3 regions of the Lysinibacillus sp. NPDC094177 genome follow, and region 1 is predicted to be linked to each of the others. Evidence: riboswitches for the same ligand, from Rfam matches in the RefSeq annotation. Region 1 holds a riboswitch; each other region holds the start of a gene.
The links. Region 1 has a riboswitch for thiamine pyrophosphate ahead of thiW (energy coupling factor transporter S component ThiW). Riboswitches for the same ligand answer to the same signal wherever they lie in the genome.
Positions count from the first base shown of each region.

Region 1 (4,988 bases):
CAAATGTTGCTCAGCTATTAAAGGGTATGAAAAAACGACCTTAGTAATTTAAAACGATGGTTCATTGCTTTATAGTAATGAGCCATCGTTTTTTGTCATTCTACTTTAGGTCTATCACTAAAAATTGAGAATGACATTTGTTAAAGCATATACCATGAATAATTAGTTGATCTTCGTTCCGACTGGGCGACTTCTTGGAATCATCGGCTCATCGGACGCCCCCAAGAAGCTTTGCTCTGTAGCGAAAGCAAAGCGACAGCTACAAAGCGTTCAGTTGGAACGGAATTCAATCACACGTTATGATGATGAGCTAATTTTAGAGTCCTACTCTTGTGAAATTAGAGAATTTTTATGATAAGCAAAATTTTCCTTGTAAATAATATAAACGAATGTAATAATTAATGATAGTAATAAATTATTACTATCATTTTAAAGTACTACATATTTGGAGGGTCGGATATGACCAATATAATGAATTCTTTTGGTTTTCTAAGTTTTAAATTAGCAGAGGATTTAGAGGTAAATCTCGAGAAATATATTAGCGGAAAATTTCAATTGAAATCTCGAGAAGTCGGGATCATGATTGCTGTAAAAGAAAAAAAACTTAGTCAAATTCAAATAGGGCAAATTTTAAAGTTGGATAAAAATAGTGTCCGCTTTTTTATCGATGGTCTAGAAGAAAGAAAGTATGTTTATAGAGAGAAAAATCCAGATAATAGAAGAGAGAATTTAATATGCCTTACGGAACAGGGTGAAAATTTGGCAGAAGAGTTATTGAAGACCCTTTCGATTTCTGAGAATGAAGTTTTAAACGTACTTTCATTGGAAGAAAAAGAGCTGTTGAAAAGTATATTGAAAAAAGTATATGAAAATCGTGAATAGGGTTTAACTTCTTTCAGCAACCTGCTGAAATAGAGGAACTCAGTCTAAGAACGCCACGTCCTGTGGCAACGACTGAGTGACCAACTTCGTGTTGGCCTAAAGCCTCCGGCGAATACGGACGAAATTATGCTGAGGCATAATTGATAGCCTTATCAATAAAAAAGAAAGCGTGATGAGAAATGAAAGCTGTAGAGGTTATGAAGGAGTATCTAAGAAGAGCACAAGAAGAGGGCCAAGATTTATCTGACATGTATGCGGATCATGGAGAATTAAAAAATTTTAAAGGTGAAATTTTTAAAGGAAGAAAAGAAATACAAAACTTTTACACGTCACCTATGCCGAAAGGTTTTAAATTAACTATCCAAAATATTGAAGGTGATGGTACAGAATGTATTGCTACAGTTTCAACTACTTGGGATGGTTTGCCAAACCCTGTGATTTTGGAAGAAAGGTTGATTCTTGAAAATGAAAAAATAAAATCATTTATTATGATCCCAAAATAAAAGGAGGCAGAAGTTATGTCATTATATCCTAATAAAAATCCTCTTCCTATACCTGAAAGAGAAACGAAATATTGGATTGGTGTGGCATCTCTTAATCATGTGCAAAAAGGAGTTGAGGGAGGATTCAGCCAGCTATGTCATGGTAAAGAGAGACCTTTGAAACGAATGCAAAAGGGAGATTGGATCATTTATTATGCTCCTAAAAAAAGTCTTGATAGTAATGAGCCTGTGAGAGCATTTACCGCAATTGGAAGAGTAAAAGATGAGCGAATATACGAGTTCCAAATGGCAGAAAATTTTATACCTTTTAGAAGAGACATAGACTTTTATAAAGATGCAAAAGCTGTACCAATAAAAAGGATCTTAGATTATTTAGAATTTGTAGAAGATAAATCGAAATATGGATATAAATTTAGATTTGGTCATTTTGAAATCAGTAAAAAGGACTTTTTATTAATTGCTCATGAAATGGGGTTACCATTGAAGTATGGGTGAATTAGGTTGGAACAAAAAACGTTATTTTCTTAATGGTAAATAATTAAGAAAGTAACGTTTTTTTAATATGCCTATATTATTATTTAAGCAGAGTATTAAGATTAGTTATAAATACTGTTTTACGCAAATTGCTGGCAACGACAATGCCTAAGATAGCACCAATAGTACTTGAGGTTAAAAAAGCTGGCATGAAAAATAAAGCAGCAACGGATGTCCCCATTAATAAATGTGCGTAAGGTACTGCAATGAGTGAGGCAATAATACCTGTTCCAAACATTTCACCGATGCCTGCTAGCCATTGCTTGCCACTGTATTTATAGGCAAGAGATGCACATAAAGCGCCAATAACACTACCGGGTATAGCTAATAATGAACCTGTGCCTGTTAAAATACGAATAATGGCTGTGACAAAGGCCACCATAACAGTAGGCACTGGTCCAAGAATGATGGCGCCAATAACATTAATGGCATGTTGTACAGGGTAGGCACGCGCAATTCCCGTTGGTATTGAAACGAAGGTAGAACCTGCTACGGCAATTGCTACTAACAAGGCCATGATTGTTAATTTTCGAATTGACATAATTTCCACTCCTTTGAAATGTAAATTTTATAAGTTATCGCCGATAGCTAGGAAGTTCCGCCGCTAGAGCGTGAAAAAGCCGCTTCCTAAAAACAATAGGAAGCGGCCCTGCATTTTTACATATTAAAAAAGCAAGTGTCGCCACTTCCCTCCGCTAGTGTGAACTAGATCAGGTTCAAAGGGTCCGTATATGACCATATACGTCTCAGCCTTTTAAAGACTCCCCTAGTGGTAATTAATTTATTTTTCTCATAAATAATGTAGCATACTACTAAAAATAGTCAATAACTTTTCAGACTATTTTGTATCAGGATGCATAAGGTGTGGTGCTTTTTTCATTGTCCAAATAAGGGCAAGGAAGAAGCAAGCCATTAAAACAATAGACCCGAATATATAAGGACTGTTCATGTTCCAATCGAATAATATACCTGCTAAAGCTGGACCAATCATATTACCAAGACTCATATACGCATTGTTCAGACCAGCTGCAAAGCCTTGCTCATTTTCAGCAAGCTTTGAAATCAGTGTGTTGACAGCTGGGCGAATCAATGTCGTAGCTGTAGAGAAGATTGTCGCTACAATTAAAATAAGTGCAAAACCAGATGCGAATAATATTAAGAAAATCGAAACGGCTGCAATAAATAAATTGACTAACACTACTTTCATTTCGCCGAAGCGATTAAACAGCGGTGTAATAACAAACATCTGTACAACAACACCAAAAGCGCCACCCACAACTAATATAATGGCGATATCAGTAGGTGTGTAATTAAACTTGTCGGTCACAAATAATGATAATGTTGTTTGGAAGTTAGCAATTCCGAATGAGAATACAAGCATGATAATCAGCATGACAAAATAAGGCATTCGGACTGAACGGGCCATCTGCTTAGCAAGATTATCCTGCTTTTGCGCTTTTTTCGCTGTGTTCGGTTTTGTAGCAGGCAATAAAAAGAACGATAAAATAGCTGCTAAGATAGCTGCACATCCAGCAGTATAAAATGGAAAATGCAAACTAACTTTTGAGAGGAATCCACCGATACCTGGTCCAATCATAAACCCAAAGGACATTGCTGCCCCTAGCATACCCATACCTTTTCCTCGTTCCTTATACGTTGTGACATCTGCCACAAAAGCCATGATAGGAGGTGCCACAAATGCAGAGCCGAGGCCACCTAAAAAGCGTGCCAAGAAGAGCATCCACACATCTGTAGAAAGCCCGAAACCAATTTGTGCAAGTCCTGTTACGATAAGGCCGAAAATAATGAGATTTTTTCGACCATATTGATCCGAAAGATTCCCAGCAATTGGAGAAAATACGAATTGTGCTAAGGCGAACGTTGCAATCAACATGCCAAGTACTTGTCCTGCAGCACCAAATAGTTTTAAATACTCCGGCATGACAGGAATAATAATTCCGATACTCCCCATTGCGATAAACATATTAAACATTAAAATATACAAAGCCGCCTTATTAGACTTCTGCTGGGTCATCGAATACCCCTTTCTTTAATCAAATATACTACAGTCTACCACAAGGCTTGGACGTTTGCTATTGACTAGAAGTCTGAAATAAGAGATTTACTAGTAAAGTTATGGGGATTCTAATAGTTCTATTAGAATGAAAGAAAAATACGTCAGTTTTCCCCAGAAGCTTAGCTCCAGCTAAACGAAAAAAAGCTGTTCTCAGCATAAAGTGAGAACAGCTTCAACTTCTTTCAGCAGGAGTCGCCTACTTTTATAGGTGTTGGTATGAATACGGGGTTTAAGTTACTTTTCAGCGGGTGTCTAAACATCTGTACCTGTCGCTACGCTTTCGGTACAAAAGACATTTGTAACTGCCGTTTCACTTTCGTTACAGAAAACATTGCTGAAATAAGTTAAGCCTCCGGAGGATGTCACGGAATCGGAATGGAGTTCTTAGGGGATGTTAGCCTAAAATCATCGCATCCATGCGATAACGGCTAACTGACCTGCATCGGTAAAAACGCCACGTCCTGTGGCATTACCGAAATGACCGACATCGTGTCGGCCCTCGTACAGGCCTAAGCACAAAGCCGATTCCTGACGCAATTATGCCGAGGCATAATTGATAGAGGTTATCGAATACTCATTTTAAATTTTAAAAACAGCTCATTGTATTTGCCTAAATTATCAGGGCCAAGATTTTTATATACCTCTAATGTTTCGCGTTGTTTTTTAGAAGGATAGAAGCGTTCATCAGATACAACTTTCTTATCCATTAATTTCATCGCAGCAATATTTGGGGTAGAGTAGCCTAGATAATTAGCATTTTTAGCACCGGATTCAGCTTTAAGCATAAAATTAATGAAGGCATGTGCACCATCAATATTTTTTGAAGTTTTTGGGATGACCATATTGTCAAACCATAAGTTTGAGCCTTCCTTTGGTACAGCAAAGTCTAAATCTTCATTTTCTGACAGCATATCTGCTGCTTGGCCAGACCAAGTGAGTGCCACAGCTGCTTCGTTGTTAATCATCAGAGGTGTAATTTCATCCCCGATAAT
Region 1 covers NZ_JBNNTW010000002.1:123,932-128,919, forward strand. Annotated here, with positions in the region: gene ACQKNC_RS04135 (VWA domain-containing protein) at 1-44, shown strand, start outside; gene ACQKNC_RS04140 (MarR family winged helix-turn-helix transcriptional regulator) at 460-882, shown strand; gene ACQKNC_RS04145 (hypothetical protein) at 1,062-1,385, shown strand; gene ACQKNC_RS04150 (EVE domain-containing protein) at 1,401-1,880, shown strand; gene thiW (energy coupling factor transporter S component ThiW) at 1,960-2,460, opposite strand; TPP riboswitch at 2,590-2,697, opposite strand; gene ACQKNC_RS04160 (MFS transporter) at 2,758-3,954, opposite strand; gene ACQKNC_RS04165 (ABC transporter substrate-binding protein) at 4,560-4,988, opposite strand, start outside.

Region 2 (4,988 bases), on a different contig from region 1:
TGGTTACCGCAATATGCATGGTTTCGGTTCGCATACTTATAGCTTTATTAATGCTGAAAACGAGCGCGTATGGGTTAAATTCCACTTCCGTACAGAGCAAGGCATAGAAAACTTAACAGGTGCTGAGGCAGGTGAGATAATCGGTAACGACCGTGAATCTTCACAACGTGACCTGTATGAGGCAATTGAAAAAGGTGATTTCCCTAAATGGAAAATGTACATTCAAGTAATGACAGAGGAACAAGCTCGTGAATTACCATATAACCCATTTGACTTAACAAAGGTATGGTATAAAAAAGACTTCCCATTAATTCCTGTAGGTGAATTCGAGTTAAACAAAAACCCGGACAACTACTTTGCGGAAGTTGAGCAAGCAGCATTTGCACCGTCTAACATTATTCCTGGTGTTAGCTTCTCACCAGACAAAATGTTACAAGGTCGTATCTTTGCATATGCAGATGCTCAACGCTACCGCTTAGGTGTAAACCACTACATGCTTCCTGTAAACGCACCAAAATGCCCATTCCGTTCATTCCACCGCGATGGTGCTATGCGTTTCGATGGCAACCTTGGCTCAACTTTGGGCTATGAACCAAATAGCTACGGCGAATGGGAGCATAACTTAGACTATAAAGAGCCTGAATTACGTATTGATGGTCATGCAGGTATCCACGACTTCCGTGAAGACGACAATAACTACTTCGAGCAGCCAGGTAAATTATTCAACCTAATGACTGCTGAAGAGCAACAACGCCTATTCGAAACTACTGCTAATGATATGGCGTCTGTTGAAGAGTTCATCAAACGTCGTCATATTCTTCACTGCTATTTAGCTGATCCAGCATATGGTGAAGGTGTAGCAAAAGCTATGGGTCTTTCATTAGAAGGTATGGATCTTTCAAACCCATACGTAAAACAACCAACTAACGTTTAATTTTCTATTATTATATTGATATCCAAATCCAACTTTTTACTCCATGCGTAGGGCAACTTCACATGGAGTTTTTTTATCTTAATGACCAAATGAGGTCTCATCATCAAAATGTGTGGCTGATTTCCGTTCCGATTGGGCGCTTTCCAGGAGTCGCCCAGCCTCCACTCCAATCAACTTGTATACATGGGTAGTTTTTAATAAATGTCATCCACCACTTTTGGAGATGAACCAAAATAAGGCTTGTGCCTAATTTAATAGACACAAGCCCGCTCTAATAGTTATTGATAAATTTGACTGCCTGCCTTTTTAAATTCCTCTGCCTTCTCCTGCATACCTTTGTGGATTGCTTCAGTCGTATTTAAGTCTTTTTCTTTTGCATAAGTACGAATATCCTGTGAGATTCTCATACTACAAAACTTAGGTCCACACATTGAACAGAAGTGCGCAGTTTTTGCTCCCTCTGCAGGCAATGTTTCATCATGATATTCAACTGCACGCTCTGGATCAAGCGATAGGTTGAATTGATCGCGCCAGCGAAATTCAAAGCGTGCCTTAGATAGCGCATCATCTCGCTGCTGCGCTCCCGGATGCCCTTTCGCTAAATCAGCCGCGTGTGCAGCAATTTTATACGTAATAACCCCTACACGAACATCCTCACGATTTGGTAAGCCGAGATGCTCTTTAGGTGTCACATAGCATAGCATTGCCGTACCAAACCACCCTATCATCGCAGCACCAATGGCTGATGTAATATGGTCATAGCCAGGAGCAATATCTGTTGTCAGCGGCCCTAAAGTATAGAAAGGAGCTTCCTTACACAACTCTAACTGCTTGTCCATATTTTCTTTAATAAGATGCATTGGTACATGCCCTGGTCCTTCAACCATCACCTGTACATCATGCCTCCAGGCAATTTGCGTTAATTCCCCTAGCGTTTCTAGCTCCGCAAATTGAGCCTCATCATTAGCATCTGCAATAGAACCAGGACGCAAACCGTCACCTAAGGAGAAGGCAACATCATAGGCTTTCATAATTTCACAGATTTCTTCAAAATGTGTATATAAGAAGCTCTCTTGGTGGTGGAATAAACACCACTGTGCCATAATCGAGCCTCCACGAGACACTATGCCTGTTACACGATTAGCTGTTAATGGCACATAGCGTAGCAGTACCCCTGCATGAATCGTGAAGTAATCAACACCTTGCTCAGCCTGCTCAATCAACGTATCACGATACACTTCCCACGTTAAATCCTCTGCCACACCATTTACTTTTTCTAGCGCTTGGTAAATCGGCACCGTTCCTACTGGCACCGCAGCATTACGGATAATCCATTCACGTGTCGTATGAATATGCTTACCAGTCGATAAATCCATAATGTTATCAGCGCCCCAGCGTGTAGCCCACGTCATTTTCTCTACCTCTTCTGCAATAGAGGATGACACCGCTGAATTTCCAATATTAGCGTTAATTTTCACATGGAAGTTACGTCCTATAATCATTGGCTCAGCCTCAGGGTGATTAATATTAGATGGCAAAATAGCACGCCCTGCCGCAATCTCTGAGCGCACAAATTCAGGGTCCATATTTTCGCGAATTGCTACAAATTCCATTTCTGGAGTAATAATTCCCTTTCGCGCATAGTGAAGCTGTGTTACATTTTTACCTTCCTTCGCACGCAAAGGCTTTCTAGATAGATCTGGGAAAACATTTTCTTGAATTCGTGGATCATCAGCATTACGGAATCCATTATCTTCTGGCTTGATAGTGCGACCTTCGTATTCCTCAACGTCATCTCGTTCTTTGATCCATGACCTACGTAAAGCTGGCAATCCCTTCGTAATATCCACCTTATACGTAGGATCAGTGTAAGGGCCACTCGTATCATAAACACGTACTGGCGCATTTTCCTCTTCACCAAAGCTTCCTGTCGTCGGGCTTAGAGCAATTTCACGCATTGGCACTAAAATATCTGATCGAGATCCTTCTACATAAACTTTTTTACTTCCATCAAAATTTGACATAATCGTAATATTCTTGTCGCTAACTGTTGTCATAAACTACTTCGCTCCCTTTTACATTTATACAAGGACCGAATCTAGCTCACCCCAACAAAAACAAAAGCCGAATCCAAAGAAAATTTTGGATCCGGCTAAGAATGTAAAGGTATAGTTATCGCAAATAACATAGAGTGCAATAATGGTTAACTTTCCCACGCTGGTATGAGCCAGATCAGGTCCAAAGGGTCAAGAAACCTCTAAGCGTTTCCCTCTCAGCCTGACTCATCAGACTCCCCTAGTTAATACTATTAAGTTTGATGATAGTGTAGCAGATATTGCTAAGAGATGGAAGCTTGATTTGATTATTTTTGGTTTATCATCAAGAGTTAGCGTCCAGATGAGAACGTGAGCGCGCACTCATCGGATGCCCTCGAGAAAATATGTCTTTGAAGAATTATCGGAACAAAAGCTCATTTTATCGGAACAATTTCAGATTTTATCGGAATATTATCTTGTTTTATCAGAACAATCTCAGTTTTTATCAACAACGGGTGACTCATTCCCTCGTTTTGTTAATAAACTTATACTTGTTAGGTAAACAACAGCTCCGCTACATAAATCACAATCGTCACTGTAATACAGCTCACAATCGTTGAAAATAATACTGTTTGTGCAGCAGTTGCCGATTCTACATCATATTCTAATGCCAGACTAGAGCTATTTCTTGATGTTGGGAACGAACTAGCTATAAAAAGCGATTGCGCCACGACACCATCTAAGCCAAGTGTAAAAATGATAAGTAATGCTACGGCTGGCCCTATGATTAGTCGTGTAAAACAGCTAATGAATACAATCTTATTGAACATAGATTTGATTTCAAGCTGTGATAGTTGTGCCCCTAAAGTTATTAATGCCACAGCGATAAAGCCATCTGCCACATGATCTACCGGAATTCTTATGAACTGCGGAATAGTGATATTAAAATAGTTCATGGCTACACCAATAATAAGTGCATGAATAATAGGCATTTTGAGGAAGTCTTTCACAATAGACATGCCCGATTTTGTTGAAGAAATTAAATTGTATAAGCCGTATGTATAGGTCGTCATATTTTGAAATATCACGAGAATGACCTGAATCGCTACTCCAATCGGCTGCGTCACGAAAATCATTTGCGCGACTGGAATACCATAGTTGCCTGAATTAATAAGGACAACACTATTTTTAAACACTGCAGCCTCTGTTTTTACTAAACCAAGTCCCTTTGCTATAAAATGGCTAAGCACCATTTGACTGCCGATAAAGAGTAAAATAAATAACGCAACTTGTCCAAGTACTGACAGCTCTATACTCGTTTCATATAAATTCACAAAAACAGCTGCTGGCATGAAGCAATATGTAATAAGCTGAGATAGCGCCTTTAAATTAAAACGAAATTTCTTTTGTAAAACTGCACCAAGTACTAGAAGCACTAAAATAGGAGCTACGATTTGGAAGAAAATCATACCGAGATACATCATATCGATGTCCCCCCTTTCCTTTTCTATAGTAGTGCTGTTTTTATGCTCGGTCAATGCACCTCAACGTCATCCCATCACTCCTAACAAGGCATTTTCTCAAAAATGCACAACACTAATCCAATGTCTTTTATCAGAAAATATCTCAAAAGGAAAGACTGCCTCAGATATGAAGCAGTCTTTCTGAAAACGCTATTAGGCAAGCTTAAATCGATTAACGACCTCTTGCAATTCTTTTGAAATCTCATTCATATTATCGATGGATTCTGCAACCTTTTGTAGTTCCGCTTGTTGATCAATAGCAGATGCACTTACCTGTTCTGCTGATGCAGCAGTCTCCTCAGAAATAGCAGAAATACTTTGGATCGCCATAATTGCTTGATTTTTATGGTCTAGCATGTGAGAAAGTTTATTCATTAACTCACTAATTGATGTTGCGATAGAACTAGAAAGCTCACTATTGTCTTTAAATGCAATCTCTGTGCCTTGTACAGACTCATTTTGTGCTTGTATTAAGCCAGCGTTTGAGGTAATGAC
Region 2 covers NZ_JBNNTW010000013.1:12,991-17,978, forward strand. Annotated here, with positions in the region: gene ACQKNC_RS18170 (catalase) at 1-934, shown strand, start outside; gene thiC (phosphomethylpyrimidine synthase ThiC) at 1,213-2,991, opposite strand; TPP riboswitch at 3,127-3,241, opposite strand; gene ACQKNC_RS18180 (AEC family transporter) at 3,525-4,454, opposite strand; gene ACQKNC_RS18185 (methyl-accepting chemotaxis protein) at 4,647-4,988, opposite strand, start outside.
Region 2: it holds a riboswitch for thiamine pyrophosphate, as region 1 does, so the genes downstream of both, thiC (phosphomethylpyrimidine synthase ThiC) here and thiW (energy coupling factor transporter S component ThiW) in region 1, are expected to answer to the same signal.

Region 3 (4,988 bases), on a different contig from region 1:
ATTTTGATGAACTAATTGAACGAGCAGTGAAAAACCGTGAAGTCTATATTTTCCCGAAAAAAGAGCAAGAAGCCGATAAATTTGCGGATCTTCTATAGAAGAAACGTGCGATTTCTGAAGAGCCAACTCAAAGCCTATTTTGAGTTGGCTTTTTTAGTTCTCCTTCCTTTCTAGGTACAATTTACCTATAAAATTTTTGTATTAAAAATCTAATATCGCACATTCTATATTCACAAGGAGGTGAGAGACATGGCAAACACAAACCGCAGTTCAAACCAGCTTGCAGTACCAGGTGTACAACAAGCACTTGATCAAATGAAATACGAAATTGCACAAGAATTTGGTGTTCAATTAGGAGCTGACGCTTCAGCTCGTGCTAACGGTTCCGTTGGCGGTGAAATCACTAAACGTCTTGTACAAATGGCAGAATCTCAATTAAAAGGTATGCCAAACAGCAACCAATAATTGCTTAATCAGCAATTATTAAAATTAAAACCAGTGACCGTAAAAGGCACTGGTTTTAGTTTGTTTAAATTGGTTATTTTTTATCCCTATTAACAGGCAGTAATTTATCTGTATCAAATGAGAAGCTTTAGGTCCTCCCATATCACTTTATCCTACAAATGATTTAAATGTAGAGACTGTTTTAGAAATATCCTTACTTTCGCAAATTGCAGAAATAACTGCTATTCCATCCGCACCTGCTTTAAATACCGAATGTGCATTCAAGCAGTTTATGCCTCCAATTGCAACGATGGGGAGTTCCGGATATTGTATCCGAACTTGCTGTAAAAAATCAGTTCCACTAGGTGGTTTGGCGTCGCTTTTAGAAGTTGTTGGAAAAATTGGACCAATTCCTACATAGTCAGCACCGTATTGTAGAGCAGTTTGTAATTCAGCTTGTGAATGAACAGAAACACCTAGGATCATGTTACCAATTTTTTTACGTACCATCGACACAGGAAAATCCCCTTGTCCAATATGAACACCATCCGCTCTAAGTTTTATAGCTAGCTCTACATCATCATTGATGATAAATGGAACATTATACTGATGACAGAGCTTTTGACATTTGCGAGCAAAATTTTCATAGGCTTGCCCAATAAGTGTATTTGGCCCTTTTTCACGGTATTGAAACATAGTAATTCCAGATTGCAGAGCTTTCTCTAAAACGTTTATTGGCTCATGATTTAAAACATTACTGGTACCCATAATAAAATATAACTGTAGATTGTCACGTTTCATGAATGATCACCTCACAGGAATCCTTATATTTTTGATAAGCAAAATGATTTGTTGGACCATGGCCATTACCAATAGATAAATCATAAGTTATTGCTAATTGAATAAATTTTTTAGCTTCCTCAATGGCTTCTTCTAAAGGTAATCCACGGCCAAGAAAAGCTGTTAATGCCGCAGAAAATGTGCAGCCTGTACCATGCGTATTTTTTGTTGCAATACGAGTGGACTGCATGAAAAATGACCGACCATCTTTAAAAAATACATAATCAATAGCAAAACATTTATCCTCTAAATGACCGCCTTTAATAATGACACATTGAACACCCATTTGTAATAAGACCTGAGCTGCTGCTTTAATATCTACAAAAGAATTGATTTTCCTTCCTGAAAGGGTTTCTGCTTCAGGAATGTTCGGTGTTACAATTGTTGCTAAAGGTAGTAAATAACTACGTATTGCCTCAATGGCTTCTTGCTGTAATAAGCTTTCGCCACCTTTTGCAATCATGACAGGATCTACAATAAGCGGAATATTTAATTTGGCTAAAATATGTGCAATTGATTGTATTATTTCGGAGGAAAACAGCATTCCTGTTTTAACAGCACTAATTGAAAAATCCTTGATTAGCGCTTTAAGTTGTTTCTCAATAAAGCTCACTTCAATTGGTAAGACATCTGATACGCCAAGTGTGTTCTGGGCTGTTAAAGCTGTAATAACAGACGTTCCAAATACCTTTAATTCCTGAAATGTTTTTAAATCAGCCTGTATGCCTGCACCGCCGCCACTATCTGAACCAGCAATTGTCGTTACAATATGCATCATTCTTCACCATCCTTGGAAAGGCGATGTAGTTCATTTAATACTGCAATTTGAAAATCTCCAATATATTGAGAAGAAGAAGTGGCTTGCTCTGCCACTTTTTTATAAAGCGATAATGTTTCTACCAATTGGTCAAATGGTTTATCTCCTGCAGCGAAGGAGGCACAACAAATTGCACTCAATAAGCAACCTGTTCCAGTAACTTCTGTCATTTGAGAATTGCCACCTGTAACCCATTGCTGATGTTTACCATCAGTAATAAAATCCTTTTCACCAGTCACAATAACAATACATTTGTAGAGTTGAGCTATTTTCTGTGCTTCAACTTCTAAAGATATTGAACCACTACCGCTATCTACGCCTTTTTGTTGCCAGTCTACATTAGCGATAGCCGCAAGCTCTCCAATATTACAACGAATTGCCGAAAATTTAATTTCCTTCAGTAGTCGCTGTACCGTTTGTTTCCGGTAGGTTGTTGCACCTGCTGCAACAGGATCTAAAATAACGGGAATGCCAAGAGCATTTGCTTTTTTTCCTGCAAGTAACATTGATTCTTTCATTCGCTCGTTAAGGGTACCGATATTTATCAATAAACCCGAGGCAATTGCGACCATTTCTTCAACCTCATGACTGTCATCAGCCATGACTGGAGAAGCGCCTATTGCTAATAAGCCATTTGCTTGAAAATTAGCCACAACATAATTAGTAATACAATGAATAAGTGGATTTTGTTTGCGGATAGTATGAAATACCAATTTAAGTCCTCCTTGTTGGATGGACGTAAGCGTGCAAAAAAGGCTCTTTTTCGTGTAGAAAAAACACGCAAAAGAGCCTTTCATCAGTAAATAGATGTGAATTGCTCCCTACGTCAGTATTAACTAACAGGTTCAAAGGGTCAGGTTTTACCTTCTCAACTCTAAATGAGTCCCCCTGCAATCATGCTTTTAGTTGACCAAAATGTACCATATTATTCATTCATGTTCAATAGTAAGTTTTTATAGGGAAGCGACAGCAACAAATGATTTCTGTGCGAAAGCGAAGTGATAACGAAGCGACAGCAACAAATGATTTCTGTGCGAAAGCGAAGTGATAACGAAGCGACAGCAATAATTACTCCAAGTTGAAATTAATAGAACCAAAACGTGACTGATGCCATATAGCAGAGCATGATAGTTGTCACTACTTTACTGAATTAGAGTGTATTCCATTGAAAAAGATAAAAATTGAGTTTTATAATAAGCGTAACAAAAGGGGGCATTTGCCATGAGAAGAGAAGATTTAATTGCACCAGAATGGTATAACATTTCAGAGGAAATTGAAAAATATGCTCAGGATTCTACAAAAAATGCATTATTAGTTTATAACGAAGACGAGGAAATTCAGTATATAACATATACAGCTTTACTTGAAAAGGCGAATCAGGCAGCACATGTATTTACATCTCAAGGTTTAAAAAAAGGTGATGTTATTTTAGTCATGGTACCGAGATCGGTTGAAGCGTATATTGTGTACATTGCTGCCTTAAAGGCAGGTTTAACCATTATACCTAGCTCAGAAATGCTAAGAACTAAGGATATTGAATATCGAATCAATCATGCTGATGCAAAAGGCGTCGTTGCATTTGAGCCTTATATTGAACAATTTGATAATGTAGAAAATTTACAAGAAATACAGCAATTTGTCATTGGTCATGCACATGAACCTTGGCAGCCGTTGCTTGAAAAAATGCAAAGCCAACCAACAACCTACATAAGCATTACGCCGACTAAGAGTACAGATATTGCATTTTTAGCATATACGAGTGGTACAACAGGTAATCCGAAGGCAGCGGTACATACACATAGCTGGGGTTACGCACACTTACGAACTACTGCACCAAATTGGTTAGGTGTTCAAGAAGGTGACATTGTTTGGGCTACAGCAGCGCCTGGCTGGCAAAAATGGATTTGGAGTCCGTTTCTAGCTACTTTAGGAAGTGGTGCTACAGCATTTGTTTACAAAGGACACTTTGATGCAGCAACATACCTTTCACTGCTTGAAAAATTCAATATTAATATTCTGTGTTGCACGCCAACCGAATACCGTCTTATGGCAGGGCTTGAAAATTTACATGATTTCAATTTAAGTACAATACGTCAAGCTGTGTCAGCGGGTGAACCTTTAAATAGTGAAGTGATCAAAGTATTTTCCGAGGTCTTTAATCTACAAGTACGAGATGGCTATGGACAAACAGAGAATACATTACTTGTTGGTACAATGGTAGGGATGGAGGCTAGAATGGGCTCAATGGGTAAACCTACTCCGGGTAATACTGTTGAAATTATCGATGATTTTGGAAATCCTGTTGCAATTGGAGAAGTTGGAGATATTGCTGTACACTGTGAAACACCCGCGTTATTTAAAAAATATTTAAACGATCCTGAACGTACAAATTTACAATTTAGAGGCGATTGGTATATTACTGGGGATCGTGCATATAAAGATGGAGATGGATATTTTTGGTTCGAAGGACGTGGGGATGATGTCATTATATCGTCTGGATATACGATAGGCCCATTTGAGGTAGAAGATGCTTTACTGAAGCATCCAGCAGTGAAAGAAACTGCCGTTGTCGCAAGTCCGGATGGGATTCGTGGTAATCTCGTAAAGGCATTTGTTGTGCTCTGTGACGGAGAAGTTGGTGATGAAGTACTTATTAAAAAATTACAAAACCATGTGAAAACTTTAACAGCACCTTATAAATATCCTCGTGCGATTGAGTTTGTTACTGAGCTACCAAAGACTACATCAGGCAAAATTCGTCGTGTCGAACTACGTGAGCAAGAAAAAGTCCATTACATCAATCATCATTAATTTCCTAGGAAATAATGTCGAAAATCAAAGTTCCTGCTTTTTTTATGAACTTTGATTTTTTTTTTGAGATTAGGTA
Region 3 covers NZ_JBNNTW010000008.1:75,850-80,837, reverse strand. Annotated here, with positions in the region: gene thiI (tRNA uracil 4-sulfurtransferase ThiI) at 1-98, shown strand, start outside; gene ACQKNC_RS14345 (small, acid-soluble spore protein, alpha/beta type) at 250-465, shown strand; gene thiE (thiamine phosphate synthase) at 613-1,245, opposite strand; gene thiD (bifunctional hydroxymethylpyrimidine kinase/phosphomethylpyrimidine kinase) at 1,235-2,059, opposite strand; gene thiM (hydroxyethylthiazole kinase) at 2,059-2,814, opposite strand; TPP riboswitch at 2,903-3,001, opposite strand; gene mbcS (acyl-CoA synthetase MbcS) at 3,323-4,912, shown strand.
Region 3: it holds a riboswitch for thiamine pyrophosphate, as region 1 does, so the genes downstream of both, thiM (hydroxyethylthiazole kinase) here and thiW (energy coupling factor transporter S component ThiW) in region 1, are expected to answer to the same signal.